Regions from separate parts of the Brevibacterium sp. K72 genome, predicted to be linked through region 2. Evidence: predicted binding sites of a transcription regulator. Region 2 holds the regulator's gene; each other region holds the start of a gene.
What was found. Region 2 encodes LexA, which represses DNA repair genes until DNA is damaged. Its sites were predicted from a motif close to TCGAACANNTGTTCGA; they were not measured.
Positions count from the first base shown of each region.

Region 1: the regulator LexA is predicted to act here: its motif matches at 5,562-5,577, upstream of ACQ1RG_RS10485 (HNH endonuclease signature motif containing protein).
Region 3: the regulator LexA is predicted to act here: its motif matches at 2,136-2,151, upstream of ACQ1RG_RS07330 (HNH endonuclease signature motif containing protein).

Region 1 covers NZ_CP191582.1:2,347,288-2,355,338, reverse strand. The annotation lists gene ACQ1RG_RS10500 (metal-dependent hydrolase family protein) at 1-652, opposite strand, end outside; gene ACQ1RG_RS10495 (TetR-like C-terminal domain-containing protein) at 704-1,324, opposite strand; gene ACQ1RG_RS10490 (hydrolase) at 1,542-2,519, shown strand; gene ACQ1RG_RS10485 (HNH endonuclease signature motif containing protein) at 2,602-5,469, opposite strand; gene ACQ1RG_RS10480 (purine-cytosine permease family protein) at 6,207-7,556, opposite strand; gene ACQ1RG_RS10475 (YybH family protein) at 7,553-8,051, opposite strand, start outside.
Region 2 covers NZ_CP191582.1:3,392,699-3,400,749, reverse strand. The annotation lists gene ACQ1RG_RS15315 (class I SAM-dependent methyltransferase) at 1-498, opposite strand, end outside; gene hflX (GTPase HflX) at 588-2,063, shown strand; gene ACQ1RG_RS15305 (ATP-dependent DNA helicase) at 2,060-4,045, shown strand; gene ACQ1RG_RS15300 (hypothetical protein) at 4,077-4,319, shown strand; gene lexA (transcriptional repressor LexA) at 4,705-5,460, opposite strand; gene ACQ1RG_RS15290 (LysM peptidoglycan-binding domain-containing protein) at 5,703-6,026, shown strand; gene ACQ1RG_RS15285 (histidinol-phosphate transaminase) at 6,036-7,169, shown strand; gene hisB (imidazoleglycerol-phosphate dehydratase HisB) at 7,277-7,873, shown strand; gene ACQ1RG_RS15275 (hypothetical protein) at 7,870-8,051, shown strand, end outside.
Region 3 covers NZ_CP191582.1:1,667,196-1,675,246, reverse strand. The annotation lists gene ACQ1RG_RS07345 (FAD-dependent monooxygenase) at 1-415, shown strand, start outside; gene ACQ1RG_RS07340 (GNAT family N-acetyltransferase) at 657-1,379, shown strand; gene ACQ1RG_RS07335 (hypothetical protein) at 1,405-1,917, shown strand; gene ACQ1RG_RS07330 (HNH endonuclease signature motif containing protein) at 2,248-4,509, shown strand; gene ACQ1RG_RS07325 (ABC transporter ATP-binding protein) at 4,591-6,450, opposite strand; gene ACQ1RG_RS07320 (ABC transporter transmembrane domain-containing protein) at 6,447-8,051, opposite strand, start outside.

The DNA.
Region 1 (8,051 bases), 1.0 Mb from region 2:
CGCCGAGGTCGTCGGGAGTGTCCGTGGGGCTCGAGACGCCGCCCGTCGTGCACACCTTGATGACATCGGCACCCCCGCGGATGAGGAGGCGTACGGTGCGGCGGACGTCGTCGTCGGTGTCGATGATCGGGTGGACGGGCATCGGCATCGGGACTTCGCGTCCGTTGGGCAGGGTGAAGTCGGTGTGCCCGCCGGTGGGTGAGAGCGCTGAGACGGCGATGTGCAGACGGGGCCCGTGGATGAGCCCGGCGCTGATCGCATCGCGGATTCCGCGGTCGATGCCGCCGAGGTCGCGCGCCGTCGTCACTCCCGCCATGAGCGTCCGGCGGGCGTTGAGCGCGGTGCGCAGGGTGCGTTCGGAATCGAAGCGTGCGGCATCGGCCGCCTGGTCCTCGATCGAGAGCCCGAGGTGGACGTGGGCGTCGATGAAGCCGGGCAGGATCGTCCTGCCTGTGAGGTCGATGATGCGTGCGGCCGGAGGCCGCTGCTCGTCGTCGGCCCGGCGCGGACCGGCGTAGACGATGCGCCCGTCGGCGATCTCGAGCTCGGCGTCGGGAAGCGGCGGTCCCCCGGTCCCGTCGATGAGGGTGGCTCTGCGCAGGAGGAGTCGGTCGTCACCGGGAACAATGGGTGGGACGAGTGCCGCGGCCATGGTGTCCTTTCGTCGGTCGTGCAGTCGTGATCGCAGGTCGAGTCGTGATGGTCAGGGGTCGGTGGTCCGGGCCCGCGCGCCGGTGGCTCCGACGAGCGATCTCACCAACGTGCGGTAGGTGTCCTTGACCTCATCGTCGGTGCCCTGTGGCCTGCCGGGTCGGAGCGTCAGCCGGAAGAGGGTGATACCGGCGAGAGCGTCGAGGATGAGATCGTGATCGAGGTCGGGGCCGATCTCCCCGCGGTCGACTGCGCGGTCGAGGATCGCCGTGCCCATCGCGTGTCGTCGCTCCATGAAGCCCTCTGAGATGAGCGGGATGACGTCCATGTCGAACATTGCGAGCAGGAGTCCGTTGCCGCGGGCGCGGGCATCGTGTGAGCGGCGGACGTTCTCGACGTTCTGCCACGCGTGAGCGACGAGGTCCTCGACGACGTCTCCCGTATCTGGTTGCTCGCCGAGGTCGAACGTCTCAAGGATCGCTGCGGCGACGAGCTCGGGCTTGGTCGGCCAACGCCGGTAGATCGCGGTCTTGCCGCACCCGAGTGTCGAGGCAAGCTGCTCGATGCGCAGGTTCGTCAGCCCGTTCGCCTCGACTTCCGCGCGCACGGCGGCGAGCACTCTGGCGGTGAGCTCGGCGTCGAGCGGCCGCCCCTTCGTTGTGGGCTGCGTCATGATCGGAGCCTCTCACGTCCGAATCTCTTTACGCAACACAACGTTTCGTTTTGAGACGGTGGCAGATTCCCAGAAGCCGACTGGCTTCAAGACTCTGGGCAGGCCTCGAAACGCCGACAAGCTCCCCAACGCTGACGAATTTCCAGACGTCGGCTGCCTGAGTTCCCGTCGACTCGAAGCGGAGAGGTCGTAGGCTGGGTTGCGAGAAAGGATGACGATGACGACTCCCCCGAACAGCGCCAACGGCAGCAGAGCCGACCGCTCCTTTCGTCGAGACGATGCCAGGAGACCTCGCAGCGGTGAGGGGCGCCGTCACAGCGATGCCGGGAGCCGACAGGACGGAGTCAGCGGCCATTCCGGAGGCGACAACCACCGCCTCGCTGATGTCCTGATCTGCCGCAACTGTGGCGTGGAGACCGGCCCCACTCCCCCGCCGATATGCCCGATCTGCGATGACGAACGGCAATGGGTGCCATCATCGGGTCAGGAATGGGTGAGCCGATCGCACCTCGCGGACGAGGGCCACAGGGTTGTCATCGAGGAGCGCGAACCGGGGCTTCATGCTCTGCGGATCGAGCCCCGTTTGGGCATCGGCCAGACGTGCTATCTGGCTGCGACCGACCACGGCAATTTGCTCTTCGACGTTCCGCCCTTCATCGACGACGAGGCGGTCTCCGCGATTCGGGAACTCGGTGGGATCGCCGCGATCGCACCGAGTCATCCGCACATGTTCGGCATGCAGCTGGCGTGGAGTGCGGCGTTCGACGATGCCCCGGTCTATGTCTGCGAGGCAGATTCGGAGTGGGTACAGCGGCATGGCCCGGCGATGACCTACTTCGACGCCGATGCCACTCCCCTCCCGGAGATCCTGCTGCGCAGAGTCGGCGGTCATTTCCCCGGCAGCGCAATCGCATTGTGGCCCGGTCACGACGGCCACGGAGTGATGCTCAGCGGCGATTCGATCGGCCCAGTCGCGCGATCGGGGTGGGTGACATTCATGCGGAGCTTCCCCAACTACCTTCCGCTCTCCGGCGCGGTCGTCAGGAGGATCGCCGCCTCGGTGGCCGATCTCGACTTCGACAGGATGTACGGCAACTTCGGGCAGACCATCCCGGCCGGCGCTTACGATGCAGTGCAGTCATCGGCGGACCGGTATGCCAGGTGGGTCTCCGGGGAGTTCGATCATCTGACGTGAGTGTCGATGAACTGAGGTGAGGTCGCGGCCGTGTACCCGAAACGGTTCCCGAGATGTGTGAGAGAACCGGTCCCCCGAGGTATCAGAACGGCGGCGGGTCGTCTTCGTCGTGGTCCCATTGCACGCAGGCCGCCGTCCATGCTCGCGAGCTTTCCCAGAACGGGTCGAGCGGCTCCGTCCACTCGTCTCCGGCCTCGTCCCTCCGCCGCCAGATGGAGTATGCCGATTCCCGTTTCCCAGGCATCAGTCTCTTCATCGTCACCGGATCCGATCCGGGCGGCAGGCACGCCTGGTGAGTGACGTTCGGCCAGTCGAGGCAGTCCGACAGCCTCTTCCGTCGTCGAACTTCGATCGATCGCGCGATGCACTCTGCAAGGAGCCGGTCACGCTCCGCCGCCTCTTCAGCACGACGGATCGCGTCATCCCGCTCACGCACGGCGTCCTCATCAGGTGGGACTTCGACCGTGTCCTTGGCTGGTGGAATCAGATGTTCGGGAATCGTTACTTCGCCGGGGCTGAGGCCGCACAGTTCACTGAACTCCAATGCGTGGGCGACATCGATCGGCTGGTCTGGTGCCCGGGATCGGGTTGTGACTCCGTGTCGGAACTCGTATTCGACGGTTCCCGTGTCGAGCATGCGCACGCGGAACCGGTCGGCCGTCTTGATGGCGTGGTGGCGTTTGCACAGTGGGTGGAGGTTGCCGAACCTCGTCAGCCCGCCTTTGAGCGGATCGAGGTGGAAGAACGGAATGATGTGATCGATCTCCGAGGTGACCGCTTTGCGAGTGCACCCGGGAACGGAGCAGACTGCCCATTTGGAGATGAGTGTCCTGCGGACGTTGTTCGGAATCCGGTACGTCGTCGCTTTCGCATCAAGTGGAGTGCCGGTGGCGGGATCGGTGAGGATCCTCGTCATCGTCGAGCTGTAGCCGGCGATACGTCGAGCGGTCTCAGCCGGAATCGGCGATCCTTCGGGGAGAACGCCCGGAAGATCCGACTCACCGCAGACGGTGAGGAACGGAACGGTGACGACCACGCCGGCCTGCCAGTAGAGCCACCAGTGATGCGTGGGCATCGCGATGACGACCCTGCTGTCGATGATCCGCGAACCGTTGAGCGGGGAGGCTGAGAATGCGCTCCCCCACCGTGAGTCGTCAGTTCCGACCGCATCCCCAGCGACGCCAGATGCGGCGGCGCGGAGGCTCCCATCGCCTCCGGCGCCGATGGCGGCCACCTGCCCGTCGTGCATGACGATGGCTCCGTCGGAGTCGATGTCGAAGAGCAGATTTCCCTCGTCATCGAGGAGCGGCTCTTCGCGTTCGGTTTGCACCCCGGTGACCGGATCGATCGATCGCACTCGGATGCAGAGTCTGGGCTGAGGCCGGGACAGGATGTCGTACTCGAGAGCCTGGATCGAACGCTCATCGGCGATCTCCACACCAGGTGGCAGGTCGAATGCAGCCCCACGACGTGCTCGCACTGCCCGCGCCATTGCTTCGACTCGTCGGTAGCAGGCGTAGAGCTCATCCGTGGGACCGATGAGTGACAGGCACGCCGATCCGTTCTTGTAAGTCTGGAAGTCGACGCGGCGGCGTTCGGCGGCCGTCTTCGACCGGTCCTCGGCCGGCTGGAGCACTGTGATGAATTTGCGCAGCGCCGTGCGCAGCCGGTCGCAGGTCACGTCTGCGCGTCGTTCGGCGAGATGTTCGTCGATCCGGGGAAGATACCTGAAGGCTACGGTTCGGCAGAGGTCGGCAGCCGCCTGGACATGAGCCATGGTGAACTCGCCTGCCCGGACGCGGTCAGCGAAACGCGGCAGTCCGTGGATGATCGTCATCGCGATGCCCAAGTGACGGTAGGTCTTGGCGATAGACAGGCCAAGGATCGAGGCGGTCTCAGCGACATCCTCGGCGGGCACGTTGTCGCTGATCCAGACCGACATGTCCGTGTCGAGGCCGAAGTCCGGGAAGTCGAGGCGATCACTGTCGGTCTGGGCTTCACCGTCGCTCTCGCATTCGGCGTCCGCGTCAGTGCCCGCCGATGCTCCAGGACTATCCGATTCTCGACCATCCTGCATCTCACAGGCTGCGCTCGCGATCGTCTCCGTCTGCATCGATGCGAGCAGCGACCACTGTGCGCTGAAGTCGGCATCAAATGAGAGCAACTCGGTCGGCGACTGACGGATGATGACAAGCTCGGTGGATGCCGCAGGCGGGGAGGCCTTACCTGTACACACCAGACATTCGGGGTCCGCGCAGGGGCCGAAAGGGTCACGGCGAGAATCAGGCGGGGCAGGTACAGGGGGACGGCCCGACGACATAGTGGAGCGGTCCGAGGACGCTCTAACACTGTCCGACGAGGAAGCAGCGCCGTCCGATGAGGAGGCTAAGCGGTTCGACGACAAGGTGAACGTCGACACAGTGTCGACAGTCGAATTGAGAAGGTCACCTGTAGCAGGCTCGCACTGGGAATCGCGTGGGGAGGTACAGTTGCCCACGCCGTCGATACAGTCGCCGTCAGCACCCTGATCGATAACTGCAGGTCCGACAATGCCCTCGTCAACGCTGCCGTCTTCCTGACCGCTATCCTCATTGTCACTCTCGCCGCGGCCGTCACGCTCGAGACTGCGCGCGACAGAGGCGGCGATGGTCGCGATCCGGAACGGCGAGTCGCCGTCGGGAACGGCATTGCCCCACGCACGGACAGCTCGTTCAAGGGTGAGGCCGGCGGTCGCTTCGAGGACCTTGAGCTGCACCTGGTCTGATTCCGCTGAGATCACAGCGAGCGCACTCGAGCTCGAATCGAGGCGGACGGTCGTCTGAGAACGGGTGTGCGAGCCGTGCTCCGCGCCCTCGTCACCACCGGCAGGTCCGCTGCCGAGACGGGCATCACGAGGTGAGGCCGCTGCGCTGTTCGCAGACTGCCCGTTTCCTGACGGGATGCCTTTCACGGTGGTTCACCTGCCTCGGACGCCTTTGTCGAGAAGTGCTGATCGCATCGAACTTCCTAGTACGTCAATACTAACTGATTCGAACAGACAATGTGAATACCTGATTGAAAAATACTCTCAAGTATTTTCAGTCCATCCGATCCCTGCTGCTGTTCCATGTCACCCATTGTTGCAGTCGGCACTGACATAAGATCGAGCATCGCAGTTTCAGCACGCACCGCCGTGATCCGGCACTGCCGGGTCACTGAAGTTCACGGCTGCCTGGACGCACCGCCCCAGCACTGCGTCACTGCACCGCCCCAGCACTGTCCCACTGCTGGGGTTCTGGGCCACATCACCGAACAGCGCCCCACTGCCGGGAACCACGGTCACCGAAGCTCAGGGCTGCCGGGGCACCGCTCCAGCGCCGCCTCCCTACCCCGCTGCAGCACCGCCTCACTCCCGGGGTCGAAAGCTCCCGGGGTCGAGGGCGGCCGAGTACAGGGCTACCGGGATCCGCCTCCACCCGACTGATGCTCCAGCGGCAGCAACGGCCATCGCCGACCCACGGAACCCCACCTCGGCCATCGCCGGCCGACGAACCCCCACCTCGGCCATCGCCGGCCGACGAACCCCCACCTCCACACATTGTCCGCCCACGAACCCCTACCTCGGCGCATCACCCACCAGCGGAACTCCACCGCCGCACGTCCACCCGCCCAAGGAACCCCACCCCGCGGACGGGCACACGCCGAATGTCAGCGGTCGGCCGCCTCGGCGAAACGGGAACGCGTCGACCACGACAGCCCGAGATAGAGGAGGAACGAGATGACGAAGGACGGGATCGTCGCTCCCAGCGGACTCGGCCACACATAGGTGAGAAGGTAGGAGGCGAGCGCTCCGATGATCCACACGATGACGGCTGCCCAGTTGATTCCGCGGACGTAGGAGTAGATCCCGCCATCGTCGCGGAGGATGTCGCTCGTGTAGACGCCGCGCTTGATGATGTAGTGGTCGGCGATGAGGATCGCGAACACGGGGACGAAGAACGCGCCGATCATCGTGAGGAAGTCGGTGTACTGGTCGAGCAGCGCGAGCCACGTCGATCCGACGATCGAGATCAGTCCGAGGACGAGGGCGACGGGCAGGAAGCGCAACCGCGACCCGCTCTTCGCGCCGAGCACGGAGTTGACCATGCCGTAGACGACCATCGTGTTCGTCGCCATCACAGAGAGGAAGATGACGATCGCGAGCGGCCAGCCGAAGCGGTCGGCGAGTGCGGTGGGGTCGAAGGGCTCGGCGGTGCCTCCATCGAGGATGATGAAGCTGAACGCCGTGAGCCCGAGCAGCATCGCGAGCACGGTCGAGGTGATGTAGCCGAGGCCGGAACCGACGATCCCGGCCCTCTGACTGCCGGCGAGCCGGTTGAGGTCGCCGGAGAGCACCGTCCACGAGATCGCCGTGGCGATGACGATGTCGAGTGCGAGCACGGGGGTGAATCCGAGGCTCTCATCTGCGGGGATGGAGACGTATTCACTGGGCGCGTGGCCGATGAAGGCCGTGGCGAAGACGTAGGCCATGACGAGGAGGATGAGGAGGGCGAACCACGGCTCGGCCTTCTCGATCCCCTCGTGACCGAGGATCGCGAGCCCGACGACGAGCGCCTGACAGAGGACGGAGAAGAGGATGGGGTTCGAGAATCCCGTCGTCTGCTCGACGACGTAGTTGACGCTGATGCCGGCAAGCATCGCCTGCACCCAGCTCCATCCCATGAGGATGACGACGTTCGCCGCGACCGGCAGGTAGCTGCCAGTAGGGCCGAACGCTCCCCTGGTGATCGCCATCGTCGCCAGTCCCGTACGCGTGCCGATGTTGCCGACGAGGACGAGCACGACAGTCCCCGTCACCGTCCCCGCGACGATGACGACGATCGCGGTCCCGTAGTCGATGCCGGGGACGAAGAGCGTGCCCGTGAGCATCGTCGTGACCACGAGGTTCGCCGCCAGCCAGATCATGAACATCCGACCCGTGCTCAGCCGCCCCCGCACCACCTGCGAACTGTCGGTGTCGGATCCGACCTTCTCCTCGAGTCTGCGGTACCAGTTCATCGACCGACCGCCTCGGTGCCGGGTGCGTCGCCCGACCTCGCCGAGGCTGCCCTGCCCTGGCCGTCGGAGGTGACCGAGTCAGCGGAGGCCGATCCGTCGTCGCCCGGGACCGTGGACAGGTGCTCGTGGATCGCGATGAGATGACCCTCGCCGAGGTGGCGGAAGACGATGCTCTCCCGTTCCCGATACGACTCCCGGCCGCTCCCGGTCTCGACTGTCGTATCGACGGTGTGGGAGAAGACCGCACCGCCGGGGAACGTCTGGACGAGCGGGTCGGACGAGGCGCACGAGACGACCGACCAACCGTCGGCGAGCCAGCCTTGCCACGTCTCTTCGTACTCGGCTCGGGAGTTCAGGCGGTGGTCCTCGGGGTGGAAGATGAAGGAGGCGTCCTCGGCGAAACCGGCGAAGTACGCATCGGTGTCGGTCGCTGCGAAAGCCTCGACGATTGCGACGGCCGCCTGCGTGACGGCGTCGACCGTCGGGGTGAGGGCC
Region 2 (8,051 bases):
CTTCGACACGACGAGGTCGGCGCGCCCGCCCGGGGCCAGGCGCGGCAGCCACGTCTCGAGGAGCTCGTGGAGGACGTCCTTGCCGACGCGGATCGGCGGATTCGACCGGATCGTCGTGAACTGCACATCCGCGGGCACCTCGTCGGCGGTGACGGTGCGGACCGAATCGAGGCCGAGCCTGGCCGCATTCGCCGCGGTCGACTCGAGGGACCGGGAGTTGACGTCGAGGCCCCACACTCGGACGTCCACCTCGGCGTCGGAGGCCTGGAACGCGGAATGGAGGGCGATGGGACCCCACCCACACCCGAGATCGAGGAGGTCGCCGGGTTCGGGATCGGGAAGATGCTTGAGCAGCACCGCCGTGCCGGGGTCGAGACGGGTGGGGGAGAAGGTCCCGCTCATCGTCTCCAGACTCACGGTGCGACCGGCGAGATCGAGGGTGATCTCGCGGCGTTTGGCCTGGCTCGAGGGGCTCTCGGTGAAATAGTGCTCCGACACCGTCCCAGTCTAAACGGCTGTGGGAGAATAGATGGACGCACATGTGCGTTGTACTTCGTGTACAGCGGTTGCCACGAACAAAGGAATGAATGACGTCCACTGACAAAGAGCGTCGGGAAGCGATGCTCGACCGTGTCCTCGCCAGAGGTGCCCAGGCGCTGAGCCCGAAGGAAGCCGCCGCTGACGAGGAATCGCAGTTCGACCTCGCCGAGCGTGCCGCCCTGCGCCGCGTCGCGGGCCTCTCGACGGAACTCGAAGATGTCACCGAGGTCGAATACCGACAGATCCGGCTCGAGCGCGTCGTCCTCGCCGGACTGTGGAACACGACTCTCGACGAAGCCGAGAACTCGATCCGCGAACTCGCCGCCCTCGCCGAGACCGCAGGCTCCGAAGTCCTCGACGCTATCGTCCAGCGCCGCGACAAGCCGGACCCGGGAACGTATCTGGGCCGCGGCAAGGCCGCCGAGCTCAAGGAGATCGTCGAAGCCGTCGGCGCCGACACCGTGATCATCGACTCCGAACTCGCGCCCAGCCAGCGGCGCGGACTCGAGGATGTCATCAAGGTCAAGGTCGTCGACCGCGTCGCGCTCATCCTCGACATCTTCGCCCAGCACGCGAAGTCCCGTGAGGGCAAGGCGCAGGTCGAACTCGCCCAGCTCGAATACCTCCTCCCGCGTCTGCGCGGTTGGGGTGAATCGCTGTCCCGGCAGGCCGGTGGCCGTGTCGCCGGCGGTGCCGGCATCGGCTCACGTGGTCCCGGTGAGACGAAGATCGAACTCGACCGGCGCCGCATCCGCACCCGGATGGCGAAGCTGCGCCGCCAGATCGCCGGCATGGCGCCCGCCCGGGACACGAAGCGGAAGAACCGCGCACGCAACCATGTGCCCTCCGTGGCGATCGTCGGCTATACGAACGCCGGCAAATCGTCCCTGCTCAACCGGCTCACCGACGCCGAGGTGATGGTCCAGAACGCCCTGTTCGCGACTCTCGACCCGACGGTGCGACAGTCCCGGACCTCCGACGGCATCACGTTCACCTACACCGACACCGTCGGATTCGTCCGCAACCTGCCCCACCAGCTCGTCGAGGCGTTCCGGTCGACGCTCGAAGAGGCCTCGGACTCCGATCTCCTCCTCCACGTCGTCGACGCCTCCCACCCGGACCCGCAGGGGCAGATCCGCGCGGTCCGCGAGGTCCTCGGGGACGTCGACACCGGTGACATCCCGGAACTCCTCGTCTTCAACAAGGTCGACCTCGCTGACGAGACCGTGGTCACGGCGCTGCGTGCCGAATACCCGGGCGCCCGGTTCGTCTCCGCAACGACGGGGGAGGGCATCGCCGACCTCGTCGAGACGATCGAGGAGAAGCTGCCGTCGCCGAACATCGAAGTCTCCGTGCTCATCCCCTACGAGCGCGGCGACCTCGTCTCGAAGATCTATGCGCTGGGCACCGTCGATCACGAAGAACACGGTGAGGGCGGCACGGGCATGCACGCGAAGGTCCCGGCCGAGCTCGCCGCCGAACTCGAGGAGTTCCGCCGGCCTGACATGGTCATCGGCGAGTGAGCTCGGTCGCCGACCTGCTCTCTGCGGCCGTCGGCGCCATCGGCGGGTCGACCCGTGAGGGTCAGACCGAGATGGCGCAGGCGGTCGCCTCGTCGCTCGACAAGGGCATCCACCTCCTCGTCCAGGCCGGCACCGGAACCGGCAAATCGCTCGCCTACCTCGTGCCGGCCGCGGAGTACGCGAGCCGCACCGGTGGGAAGGTCATCGTCTCCACGGCGACGCTCGCCCTGCAGACGCAGATCATCCACCGTGACCTCCCGCGCCTGTTCAAATCCGTGAAGAAGTCCCTCGACCCGCTGCCGAAGGCGGCCCTGCTCAAGGGGCGGCGGAACTATGTGTGCAAGCACAAACTCGCCGGCGGTTACCCCGACGAGGACGAGGGAATGCTCTTCGACCTCGGCGCCGATGCCGCCGCCGGACGGAAGCCCGCCGACCGGTCGGGCCTCGGCGAGGAGATCCAACGCATCCGCACGTGGGAGAAGACCACGGAGACCGGAGACCGGGACGACCTCATCCCCGGCGTCAGCGACAAAGCGTGGGCGCAGGTCTCCGTCAACGCCTTCGACTGCCTCGGCTCGAACTGTCCGCTCTTCACCGAATGCTTCGCTGAACAGGCCCGCAACGCCGCCGCCGAGGCGGACATCGTCGTCACCAACCATGCCCTGCTCGCGATCGACGCGTTCGGGGAGAACGCCGTCCTGCCCGAACACGACGTCATCATCATCGACGAGGCACACGAGCTCAAGGACCGGGTGACCAATGCCCTGTCCGGCCAGATCAACACGGGCATGCTCTCGGCGGCCACCTCGGCGGTGCGCAAGCACACCACGGTCGAGGACGGCGTGACCGCGATGCTCGACACCGCCTCGGCGGCCTTCGAACGCGCCACCGCCGGGGTGAGCGAAGGGCTCATGCTCTCTTTGCCCGAACCCCTCGCCCTCGCGCTCACGCAGATCCGCGACTCCGCCCGGCAGATCATCAACGACATCGGCGGACGCAGCGAGGACGCGGACGCCGGCCGGCAGATGGCGAAGGCCCGGTGCCAGGAGATCTTCGAACTCGCCGAACGCTTCTGCGACCCCGGCAAGAACGACGTCGTGTGGCTGAGCCGCAGCACCTTCCGCGAGCGGGAGACGACGAACCTCGTCGTCGCGCCCCTGAGCGTGGCCGGGACGATGCGGCACGGGATCTTCGAAGAGTCAACCGTCGTCGCCACCTCGGCGACCTTGTCGCTCGGCGGGAACTTCGACGCCGTCGCCGCCTCGCTCGGTCTCGTCGGCCCCGACTCGCCGAGGTGGGACGGCCTCGACGCCGGATCGCCGTTCGACTACGGCCGGCAGGGCATCATCTACGTCGCCTCCCACCTGCCCAAACCCGGTCGCAGCGGGCTGAGCGAGGAAGCGCTGGCCGAACTCGAAGCCCTCGTCACAGCCTCGAAGGGCGGGGCGCTCGGACTCTTCTCGTCCCGCGCGGCTGCGAATGCCGCGGCCGAGCACCTGCGGGACCGGCTCGATCTGCCGATCCTCCTCCAGGGCGACGACGGTCTGCCGTCGCTCGTCTCCCGGTTCGCCGCCGACGACGAGGCGTGCCTGTTCGGGACGATGTCCCTCTGGCAGGGCGTCGACGTGCCGGGCCGGACGAACCGGCTCGTCATCATCGACCGGATCCCCTTCCCGCGCCCGGACGACCCTCTCATGCAGGCGCGGGCCCGGGACGCCGACCGGCGCGGGGTCAACGGGTTCATGGCGGTGAGCGCGACGCATGCCGCGCTGCGTCTGGCGCAGGGTGCCGGTCGGCTCATCCGGTCGACCGGGGACAAGGGCGTCGTCGCGGTCCTCGACTCGCGTCTGCGCTCGGCCCGCTATGCCGGCTACCTCGTCAGTTCGATGCCGCAGATGTGGCCGACGACGGATCCGGCGGTCGTGCGCACAGCACTCGGGCGCCTGGCCGCGACGAAGGACGAGGACGCCGCGAAGAAGTGACGGCGCGGGGCCGGGTGGTAAAGTTCGCGCCATGGCTCGCAAGCGGAAGAAGAAGCCCTATCGGAAATACTGGCTGCCGTGCTTCCTCTCGGGTGTCGTCCTTCTCGCCGGAGGGGGAATCGGCTTGCTCATGGGTGCCACATATCTCAACGTCTGGCCGATCGTGCTCTTCGTTCTGGGCGGTCTCGCCATGGTGTTCACCCTGGTCGCATTGTTCCATGACGGGGAGTGGACGGAGGGCTATTCGACTGCCGACTCCATGACGGGCATATAGGGGCGGTTCGTGTCAGCCCCGAGGCGGCCATTCATCCCCGCAGTGGCACAACCTCCCCTCGGCGGTAAAACCTCCCCTTAGCGGCAAAACCTCCGCACAGTTTCACACCCCGCACCCGTAGCGCTAAATCCGCTGCTTGCACGGGGATGATTTGTCGCTCGAGGTGCCGGTCGGCAGAGCGCGAGGCCTGCGGCGACACGCACGCCAGCCGTCACCCGCCTGCCGGAGCATGCCGACTCGCCCCAGACACCCTTGCCCCGACCGCCGAGGCGCCCCAGACACGCCGAATGCCCACGACCACCAACGGTCGTGGGCATTCGCGTTTCCGGTCAGCCGCCTCGGCGAGGGGCGAGCCCACCCGCAGAGGCCCGCGAGGAACCCAACCTCAGAGCCGGCGGATGACGGCGACGACGAGGCCCATGATCTGGGCGTACGTACCGTCGATGGGGTCGTAGTCCTTGTTCTGCGGCAGCAGCCACTGGCGCCCGGCCTTGCGCTTGAGGGTCTTCACCGTCGCTTCGCCGTCGAGGAGGGCGGCGACGATCTGCCCGTTGTCAGCGGTGTGCTGCTTGCGCACGACGACCCAGTCGTCGTGGCAGATCGCGGCTTCGATCATCGAATCGCCGACGACCTTGAGGAGGAACATCTCACCGGAGCCGACGACCTGCGTGGGCAGGGAGAAGACGTCGTCGACCTCCTGCTCGGCGAGGATCGGACCACCGGCGGCGATGCGGCCGACGACGGGGACCTGGACAGTGTTGTTCGCGAGCTCCTCGTACTTCGCGCGCTCGGCCTCCTCCTCCTCGAAGGGATTGACGACCTCGATCGCCCGCGGGCGCTTGGGGTCGCGGCGGACGTAGCCGAGCCGCTCGAGCTGGGAGAGCTGATGGGCCACACTCGAGAGCGAGGCGAGACCCGCCGCCTCGCCGATCTCGCGCATGCTCGGCGGATAGCCGTTGGTGACGACGGCGCGCTCGATCGTCTCGAGGACGAGCCGCTGTCGGGGGGAGAGACGGAAGTCCCCGGCCCCGGTCGGACCGTCAGGGATCTCGACCTCGTCCTCTTCGCTGCGGGCCGCGGCGATCTCGCTGGCAACATCCTCGTTGCGCGGCCTGCCTCTGCCTCGTTTGCTCTGCACCATTGCTCTTTCCCCTTCGTTCTAATCCCGCCGTTTCCCACCGGTTGAACCGCCTCGAGAGACCTCGTGTCAGTGCCGCCTGGGATGGTTGTTCGAGATCGATCAACAACGCTGGTTCTCCCTCATTGTCTCATAAATGTTCGAGATGGACTGGACATTTGTTCGAATGATGTGTTGAATAGAACAGACGTTCTACCCATTGCGGGTGGAATAGTACGAAGAAAGAGGTAAATGCGATGTCTGTGATGAATCAGGAACTGCATCTGACCAACCGCGGCCGCCGTGCCGTGCGTCTGCTCCGCACCGCCGTGTGCGCCCTCGCGATCGTCGGCGGCACGCTCTTCTTCTCGACCCAGACGTTCACCGCCGAGGCGGTCGGCGGTGACGAGGTCATCGGCGTCGCCGCGGACTCCGTCGTCGTCGGCGAGGGCGAGTCGCTGTGGACGGTGGCCTCGAACCTCGGCCTCGACCGCGACACCCGTGACGTCGTCGCCGACATCGTCGAGCTCAACCACCTGTCCTCGCCCGTCGTCCACCCCGGCCAGAGCCTCGACGTTCCCCAGCGCTAAAATCGCTGTGTGGGAAACATCGAGTCTCTGCCAGTCCGCTCCGACCTCGTCGGGCGTGAGCCCTACGGCGCCCCGCACCTCGACGTGCCGGTCCAGCTCAACGTCAACGAGAACGCCTATCCGATTCCGGACGTCGTCGTCGAGGCGATGCGCACGGCCGTCGACACTCATCTGGCCGGACTCAACCGCTACCCGGACCGTGAGTTCACGGCACTGCGCGAGCACCTCGTCGACTATCTGACTGGTGTCAACGAGCGCGCGGGCACGGCCGTCGAGCTGCATCCTGAGATGATCTGGGCCGCCAACGGCTCGAATGAGGTCCTCTCCCACATCGTCCAGGCCTTCGGCGGTCCCGGACGCACCGCACTCGGCTTCACCCCGAGCTATTCGATGCACCCGCTCATCACGACGGGCACCGGTGCCGAATGGATCCATGCCGAGCGCGACGACGACTACGGACTCACCGCCGAGGCGGTCGCCGCCGAAGTCTCCCGCGTCGACCCGGACATCGTCTTCCTCTGCACCCCGAACAACCCGACGGGCACCTCGCTCGGCCTCGACGTCATCGAAGCCGCGTACGAGAACTGCTCGGGCATCGTCATCGTCGACGAGGCGTACGCCGAGTTCTCCCGCCCGGCGCTGCCTTCGGCGATGACCCTGTTGGCAGGCCGCCCTCGTCTCGTCGTCTCCCGGACGATGAGCAAGGCGTTCGCATGCGCGGGTCTGCGGCTCGGTTACGCGATCGCCGCCCCCGAACTCATCGACACCCTCCGCCTCGTCCGCCTGCCCTACCACCTCTCCGACGTCACCCAGGTGCTCGCGTGCACAGCGCTCGAGCACGCCGATCTCCTCCTCGGCAACGTCGACCGGCTCATCGACTCCCGGAACGCGATCTCGGCCCGTCTGGCCGAACTCGGCTTCACCGTCCATCCGAGTGATTCGAACTTCGTCCTCTTCGGAGGCATCGCGAAACCGGCCGAACTGTGGCAGAAGCTGCTCGACCGGGGGATCCTCATCCGCGACATCGGCATCCCGCACCATGCCCGAGTCAATGCCGGGACAGAAGCTGAGACGACCGCGTTCCTCGCCGCGATGAACGATATCGTCGCTGACGATCCCTCCACCCTGCTCAGCGCCCACTGAGTCGCCGCAGGTCGCCCCGGTTCTCAGCCGGGCGGTGACCCTGGGACAATGGGAAGCGCAGCATCCGCGCCGCACATGACGGCGCGGCACACGACGAAAGGCTCACTATGAGGCAGGCCCAGCGCGAGCGGTCGACATCGGAATCGACCGTGTCCGTCGCCCTCGATCTCGACGGAACCGGCAAGGCGGACATCGCGACGACCGTGCCGTTCTTCGACCACATGCTCACGGCGCTCGCGAAGCACTCGCTCATCGACCTCGACGTCACTGCCAAGGGCGACACCCACATTGACGTCCACCACACCGTCGAGGACACCGCGATCGTCATCGGCCAGACCCTCGCCGAGGCGCTCGGGGACAAAGCCGGCATCCGCCGCTACGGTTCCGCGTTCGTTCCGCTCGACGAATCGCTGGCCCGATGCGTCGTCGACATCTCGGGCCGCCCCTACTTCGTCCACGAGGGAGAACCCGAAGGGCAGCAGTACCACCTCATCGGCGGACACTTCACCGGGTCGATGACCTCGCACGCCCTCGAATCGATCGCGCTGCACGCGGGGCTGACCGTCCACCTCGACCTCATCCGCGGCCGCGACCCCCACCACATCGTCGAAGCCCAGTTCAAAGCGTTCGCCCGGGCCCTGCGCGAAGCCGTCGAACCCGATGGCCGCACCACCGCGGTCCCGAGCACCAAGGGAGTCCTATGAGCACCACCGTCGTCGTCACCCCGTTCGGGGTTCCCGACCAGCTCGCCGCCGCCTGCGTGCTCTCGAACATCACCGGCACGATCGTGCCCGTCGGCGACTTCACCGGCATCGTCCTCGCCGACACCGGAGTCGCAGCCGGCAACGAGGCGGCCGCGGCGATCTCGAAGCTCGCCGGCAA
Region 3 (8,051 bases), 1.7 Mb from region 2:
CGGCGAAGACGGTCACGACTGGGTCGCCGCCGCCGAGCAGATCGCCGCTGACCGCGGCCTGCGGATCAGGGCTCATACCGTCGGGCTCGAAGGCAGCGACTACGTCGATGTGCGGATGGCATGGATGAAGAACCGCGGGATCAGCTCGGAGGGCGTCGTCATCGTGCGCCCGGACCGCTACGTCGCCTACCGGTCGATCGATTCCGTGGCCGACGCCGCCGACGAGCTCAACCGCGTCTTCGATGCGATCCTCGCCTCACCGCAGTCGGCCGCGCAGAGCGGGTCGGCCGCGCAGAACACGTCGGCCGCGCGGAGCGGCGCTGCCGCTGCACCGAACCAGGCAGCCGCCGCATCGGAGCGGGCGACCGACGCGCCGGAGCGGGCGACGATCGAATCAGACCGGGCGGTGGTGTGAGTGGGCTGAGCGCCTGAACCAGCCTCACTGCCACCGACGGCGAGCCCCGCGGATCCTCGCGGGGCTCGCCGCATGCCGCGGGAATCATGCCGATGCTGACTCGCCGGGGTTCGCGGACGTGTGCTGCGCAGTGCCGCGATCTGCGCTGCACAATCCCGGACTTCGCTCAACGCTGTCCCGGACTTCGCGCAGTGGCGCTAGCATGCGCTCATGAACGCACCGATCGAGAAGGGCCCATGCAATGACCACTCCTGACGGCTCTGCCCCTGTCACAGATCGGTCTCTCGCCTTCGAGTGGCGCGGCGAGGTGACCAACGACGAGATCAACATCCTCCACGCCGAGGCGTTCGAGCACCGGGTCCTCGACGACGACTGGCTCACCCACCTCGAGGCGCTCAGCCTCGGCTGGGTGACGGCCCGCGACGCCGTCGGGCTCGTCGGCTTCGTCAATATCATCTGGGACGGCGGCGTCCACGCGTTCATCGAGGACACAGCGGTCGCCGTGCGCGCCCGTCGCCGAGGCATCGGACGCCGACTCATCGAGATCGCGCGCGAGCACTCGACCGCGGCCGGCTGCGAGTGGCTCCACGTCGACTTCGACGATCACCTCCGCGAGTTCTATTTCGACGCGTGCGGCTTCGCACCGACGAACGCGGGACTCATGCGGCTGCGCTGTTCGACGAGCCGGGCTCACACGGACGACAGCCCAGGCCGCGCGGACGACGGCCCGGGCAATCGCGGACGGCAGCCCAGCCAGCGCGGACGACGGCCCAGGCCGCAGCGGACAGTGGGAGTCAGCCCAGACAATCGCGGACGGGGGAAAGTCAGCCGAGCGACCGCGAACGGCAGCCCGGGCCGCTGCGAACGGCAACCCACACTGCCGATGGTTTGCCATCGCGCCGACCGCTGCGACCGGCGAGAGCACCCATGTGCACGTGCGGGGAACAGTGCGACAATGAGGTGAAACCGACCCGATTCAAGGAGCGATCATGAGCGAGAATCCCACCGACGACGCCGACTTCCTCACGCAGGACGACGAATTCGATGCGGAGGAGACGGAAGAGGACAACGCCGAGCCCACCGGCGTCGACCTCGACGGACTCGAAGAGACCGCGGACGCGGCCGAGGCCGACGCCGAGGATCCCGACTTCGAAGCCGACTCCGAAGAAGAGGACGAGCCCTACATCGAACCCGGCGCCGAAGGTCCCGAGGGCACCGGCATCGAAGGTGCCGACGATGCGCTCATCGACGATGCGGGTTGGGACGACGAACAGGACGCCCCCGCGCTCGACGGCGACCTCGACACCGACCCGATCACCGCCGCAGAGCAGGGCAATCGCGACGGCGACGAGATGGTCTCCTACGGCGACGACGACTCCGAGGTCGCCGAACTCAGCGGCGACGACCTCGACGTCGACGCCCTCGCTGACGACGGCGTCGAAGAGGTCGACGTCATCGACGGCATGCCCGAGACCATCGACAACGCCTACCAGGAGGACTGACCGCCTCCCCTGCGGCCGGTTCCACCGCCCTCTCCCCTCGCTCGCCGAGGTGGGAGGGCGTTCTCGTGCGCGCGTGCCGAGCGTACTCGTGCGCCCGTGCCGAGCGGTTCTGGCGTGGCCGAACGTCCGGCGCGCCCGATCGCAGCCCCCGATCGAGGCCCCGAACGCAGCCCGATCTCGCGAGAGTCAGCCTGCGATTTTCGCTGAGCATCATGAATTCAAACAAATTTTCGTTCGGATCAGTTTCGAAAAATGTATTGACACGATTCGTGACGCGTTCTACACTAAGGGTAACGATCCACACTGACGTGGAAAGGCAGGTGAACGGCGATGAAGGATCCTTCGGACCCCCTAGGGGCCGGTTGCGGTGCCGCCGATGACGAGCCTCCCGATCCTCGCCGCCTCCGCGTAGATCCTGACTCCCCCTATGCTGATGCGCTCTCCGTCTACAGCGCCTGCGATCGCGCGCAGCTGGCCGCATGGGAGACGACCGCATCCCTCTTCCTCCACGATGTCATCGCTCACCTCGATCTCCTCAACCCCTCTCCGGAATCCCCGTACCGGCACGCATCGCTGACCGAGACCGCCCGCCGTCACGCCCGGACCCACGGCTCCGACGCCGACTGGGTCTCCGAGGTCGACCCTGACCCGGCTCCTTCACCCGCTGCCGGGGATCCCGAAGCCGCCCCCACCTCGGTGCCTGATTTCACTGTCCCGGCGCCCCTCCCCGGGTTCCCGAAGTTCCGGGAGACCCAGACCATCTACGGGTGGGTCCATTCCCTCTCCCATACCGAGGACATCGCCGAGCTCTCGGCGATCCGGGGCTCGACGATCCCCGCGACCTACGCTCACGTCACTGCGGCGATGACCCTCGTCCACGGGCTTCCGAAGTTCTACGCCCGCTGCCTTGCCGGGGAGTTCACCATCGAGCATGCGATCGCCGCGACCCGCATGTGCCAAGACCTCCAATTCCAGCGCCTCACCGTCATCGACTGCTACCTCGAAGAGCGGCGAGCCGACATCACGGTCGAGACCTTCAGGAAGTCGCTCTCGCTCAAGGTCTCGATCGTCCAGCCCGAGGAGGAGCGCACCGAGGCGGCCCATGAGCGTCGTCGAGTCGGCATCACCACCTTCCCCGACGGCACCGCGTGCCTGACGCTCACCGGACCGTCAGCCGAACTTCAAGCGTGCTACCTGCGCATCGAGGCCTTCGCGAGAGCCATCCGCAACGGCAACACTGCGGCGTTCACCGACCAGATGCCCGCAGGAGCGATCATCGACGACGACCGCAGCATCGACGCCCTGATGTTCGACATCATCACCCGCACCATCCCGCAGGCTCGCATCCACATCCGCGCACACGACACCGACACCGGGCAGAACTCGAGCCGCGACATCCCTCTCGACCTGGAGAATGCCCGCACCGTCCATGACATCGCCGAGGCGATCGGCACTGCCGTCGGATCCGTCGGAATCGACCCCAGCAGCCTCGGCGGCGTCCGTGTCGACGAGGGTGATCCCGTCGCCCCGACGGCCGGCAGTCTCAACGACGCACCGACAGCTGCTCCTGCCCAGGCAGCAGCCACCGATTCGTTCGGCAATGTCATTCCTGTCGACCGTGCAGTACCCGTCGGCGGTGCGCCCGCAGTCGACTGCACTGGTCCCGATACGGAGAACCGGACGGTCGGCGATGCTCGATCGACGGATGACGGTGCTCGATCGACGGATGACGATGGACCGGATGGTTCCGTTTGCTCTCCGGACGCAAGGCAGGGGGAACTGACCCGGATCGAGGATTCCGATCCAGACGAACAGGGCCGATACGCGTTCTACCTGGGTCTGACGATGCCGACGACGCCGTTCTGGCTCGGCGGCCAGTCGAAGATGATCACCACAGTGCCCTTCATCTCGCTCGCCGGCCTCGCCGATCTGCCCGGCACGTTCTCCGACGGTTCGCCCGTCCCGCCGGAGATGGCTCGGACGATCGCCGGCCAGTGCTCGACGTGGACCCGTATCCTCACCGATCCCGCGACCGGCACCCCGATCGATGCGAAGGCGATGTCCTATTACATTCCCGCTCAGGTGAGGCAGACGCTCGTCGCCCAATGGCAATGGTGCAGTGTGCCCGGATGCCGGCGTCGAGCAGAGACGTCGGAAGTCGACCACATCATCCCGTTCGACCACGATGATCCGGCCTCAGGCGGGCTGACAGTCTTCGGCAACCTCCACCCGATGTGCAAGCTCCACCACCAGGCGAAGACCGACTGCAGATACGCGGTGCGCATGGACTGTCCCGGCGTGCTCGAATACCGGTTCGCCCACGGTGTGGAAGCGATCTTCTCTCCAGGGGACAACCCTGTCGACGTCGAGCAGGCCCGCCTCATGCAGGCCATCGTCACAGATCCGATCGACTCGGATGATGGGCAGGAACCGCCGCCGTCACCGGGCGACGAACGATTCGCCGATGAATGCCCGGAGCCCGCAGGCGGAGACGGAGCGGCCGGATGGGTCCCGGCGGAGGGCAACATCATCTACAAGAAGCCGCGGAAGAAGCGCTGGGTCTGGGATCCCGGCGGACCACCGCCGTTCTGATTCCCTTCCCCATGAGACCTGCACAGTGACCTGCACACTTCCACGTGATCGGCACACGTCCATGTGTTCCGCACGAGCAGCCTAACCCGACCACGCCTCCCACAGACGGGCGTACCGACCACCCGACGCCACCAGGTCGGCATGCGTGCCCTCTTCGGCGATGTGGCCATGTTCCATAACGAGAACCCGATCGGCCGTTTCGGCCTGGCTCAGACGATGGGCGACGACGAGGGCACCGCGGCCTTCAAGTGCAGCCCTGGCCGACTGCTCGAGGACATGGGCTCCGGCGGACCCGGCCTCGGCAGTCGCTTCATCGAGGATCGCGAAATCAGGATCGGCGAGCACCAGCCTCGCCAGTGCCAGCGACTGCTCTTGGACCGGGCTCAGCCGTGTCCCTCCGTCGCCGACCTCGGTCTCGAGCCCATCGGGCAGCTCGAACGCCCACGTCGCACCGACTGCCCGCAGAGCCGAGGCGATCTCATCCTCCCCGGCGCCGGGCACCGGCAGGGCGACATTGTCGCGCACGGTCCCGGCGAAGGTGTGGACCTCCTGCGCGACCATCGCGATGTGCGAGCGCAGCACCGGTTCGGAAAGCGCGTCCAAGGAGACGCGGAATTCGGATGTCTCGCCAGCAGCAGGGTCTCCGCCCGTCACGACGAGTTCGGCTCGACCTCGCGTCGGCGCCGACAGGCCGGCAGCGATCCGCGCCAGCGTCGACTTCCCGGCTCCGGTCGTGCCGACGACGGCGACGACCTCACCGGGTTCGATGCGCAGGCTCACTCCTCTGACCACCTGATGGGCCGAGGCGGGATCCTCGTCATAGGTGAACCAGAGGTCCTCGAGCACGAGTGTCGGGCCGGGTCGGACCGAAGAGCCCGAGGAGACACTGAGGCCGTCCGCGCCACCGGCAGCACGATCGACCCCGGCTTCCCGCCTCGGCGAGGATTCGGCTTCGATGATGACACCGACCATCCGGGTCAGGGACGCACCGGCGGACTGCACCTGGTCGAAGAGGCCGACGAGCGCCCCGATCGGGTTGAACAGACGGTGGAAGACGAGCGCCGCCGTCGTCACCGCACCCGCGGTCGACTCCCCGAACCACACGAGCGCGAAACCGGCGATGAGGATGAGGGAAAGCACGACCGCCTCGGCGCGGTTGTTCCGACTGAACGCCCGGGTGAGGAAGCGGAACACGCCGATCGACAGGTCCCGCGCCTCACCGGAGGCCGCATCGATGCGGCGCAGCTCCCCCGCCTCGGCGCGAAAGGCACGCAGCGTCCCCGCTCCGGTCAACCCGCCGAGGAGGCGCCCGGCTCGCCTGCCGAACGCGGCCCGCTGCTCCCGGTAGATGGGCTCCGACCTGGGCAGATACCAGCGAAGCGTGAGCCAGTACATCGGCAGCGCGATGAGCCCGACGATCCCCAGCCGCCAGTCGATGGCGGCCATGCCGACGGCCGAGACGATGACGACGAGAAGCGATTCGACGATGATCGGCAGCACCTGCGCGGCGGCCTCGCTGATCATCCGGGAGTCGTCGGCGACTCGGGAGACGAGGTCGCCGGTGCCCGTCCGCTCGACCTTCTGCGCCTCGAGGGACAGCGCCGATTCGACGACCTCGGTGCGCAGCTCGGCGACGACGGGCATCGCGATCCGGGCGAGCGCCCATGCCCCGATCCACGTCCCCAGCGCCATGACCACGCCGGCGATCGCGACCGCGATCGCACTCTGCCACACCACCTCGGCGCCGGCACCGCGGGGAAGCTCGTCGACGAGGCGACCGATCGCCCACGGTCCGACGAGCCCGGCCGCCGCATTCGCGGTCCCGGCGACGACGAGGAGGACGATCCACCAGCCGCGGGCACGCAGCAGCGGGGTCAGGCGCGCGAAGGCCTCGCGTCTCGTGGCGATCGGCAGGGTGGTCGGGGTCGTCGTCGCGCTCATCGGGTCACCGCCGTCCGGTAGGCCTCAACGTCGAGCAGATCCGCGTGCGCGCCCACGCGGACACGGCCGGAGGCCGGGACGAAGACGACGGAGTCGGCGGCGGCGAGGAAGGCCGGGGAGCTCGTGAACAGGAGCGTCGCGGTCGTCTCCGACGAGCGCCGGAGCCGGGTCAGTCCCGCACAGATGCGCGCCTCGGTGACGGCATCGACCGCCGTCGTCGGTTCGTCGAGGACGAGCAGCTGCGGCCCCGTGTGGAGCGCGCGGGCCAGAGCGATGCGCTGGCGCTGACCGCCCGAGAGGTTGCCGCCGAGCTCGAGGATCCGATGGTCGAGCCCGTCCTCGACGAGGTCGAGGAGTTCGTCGGTGCCCGAGGCGGTGAGCACCTCGACATCGACCTCGGCGGTCCGCTCACCGGGGAGCATGGTGATGTTCGAGCGGATCGTCCCCTCGAACAGGTCGACCGCGTGCGGGGCGACGACGATGTCCTCGGTCGTGCGCCCCCGCGCGTGGGTCACCAGCGCGGTCACCAACGCGGACGCGTGCGCGTGGTCCTCGACGACGAGGCACGTGAACGTAGCGACCGGCACGTCGAACGCACACATACGCTGCTCCCCCACCGTCCAGTTCCGCACCGTCAGACCGCCCTCGCCGAGGTGGACCTCGGGTTCCGCGGGACGCTGTAGTCCTGCAGGGCGCTGTGGGTGTCGGGGACTCTGTGGGCCTGCAGGACGCTGGGGGTCCGCAGGACGCTGTACGTCTGCGGGACCCAGTTGGCCTGTGGGATGGGCCGGATCGTCGGTCGGTGTGGGGCCGGTCGCCTTGGTGGAGGTAACGGCGTTGGGGTCGCGGTCGGCCGGGTCGACGTGGGCGGGGTCGCGGTCGGCGGCAGCATCGCCGGCGCGGTCGACCTGGGCGGCACCGGCGTGGTCGATGTGGGCGGCACCGGCGCGATTCGGTGGGGTGCCGTTCCGGTCGACGTGCTCGATATCGGTGAGGAGGCGGGAGATCCGGCCGGCGGCGCCGTGGGACTGCGCGAAGAGGCCAACGATGTCGGCGAGCGCGCGCATGGGCTCGGTGAGGAAGGCCGTCATGCCGAGGATGCCGATGAGCGCCCCTATGCTCAGCTGGCCGTCGATGAGGCGCAGGCCGGCGAGGACGAGGACGATCGCGAGGACGACGGACATGACAAGCGCGCCGAGGCCGGCCAGGCGTCCGGTGCGCTCACCGGTGGCGACACCCGCCTCGGCGGCGGCATCCGAGGTGGCGCGGTAGCGTTCGGCGGCCCACCGTTCACCGCCGAGGGCCTTGATGACGCGCAGCCCGCTCATGAGGTCGGCGGCCGAGCGACCGGCCCGCGCGACGGCCTCGAGCTGGGCACTCGCCTTCACCGAGACCGAGCGGCCCGGCAGCGAGACGACGACCAAGCCGATCGGGACGGCGACGAGGACGACGAGGCCGGTGACCGGATCGGCGATGAGGAGGAAGACGGCGGCCGTGATCATTCCGAGGACCGCGGCGATGCCGCGACCGAGCTGTGAGAACGACTGCGCGGCGGTGTCGGCGTCGGCCGACGCGATCGACAGGACCTCCCCGGAGGCGCG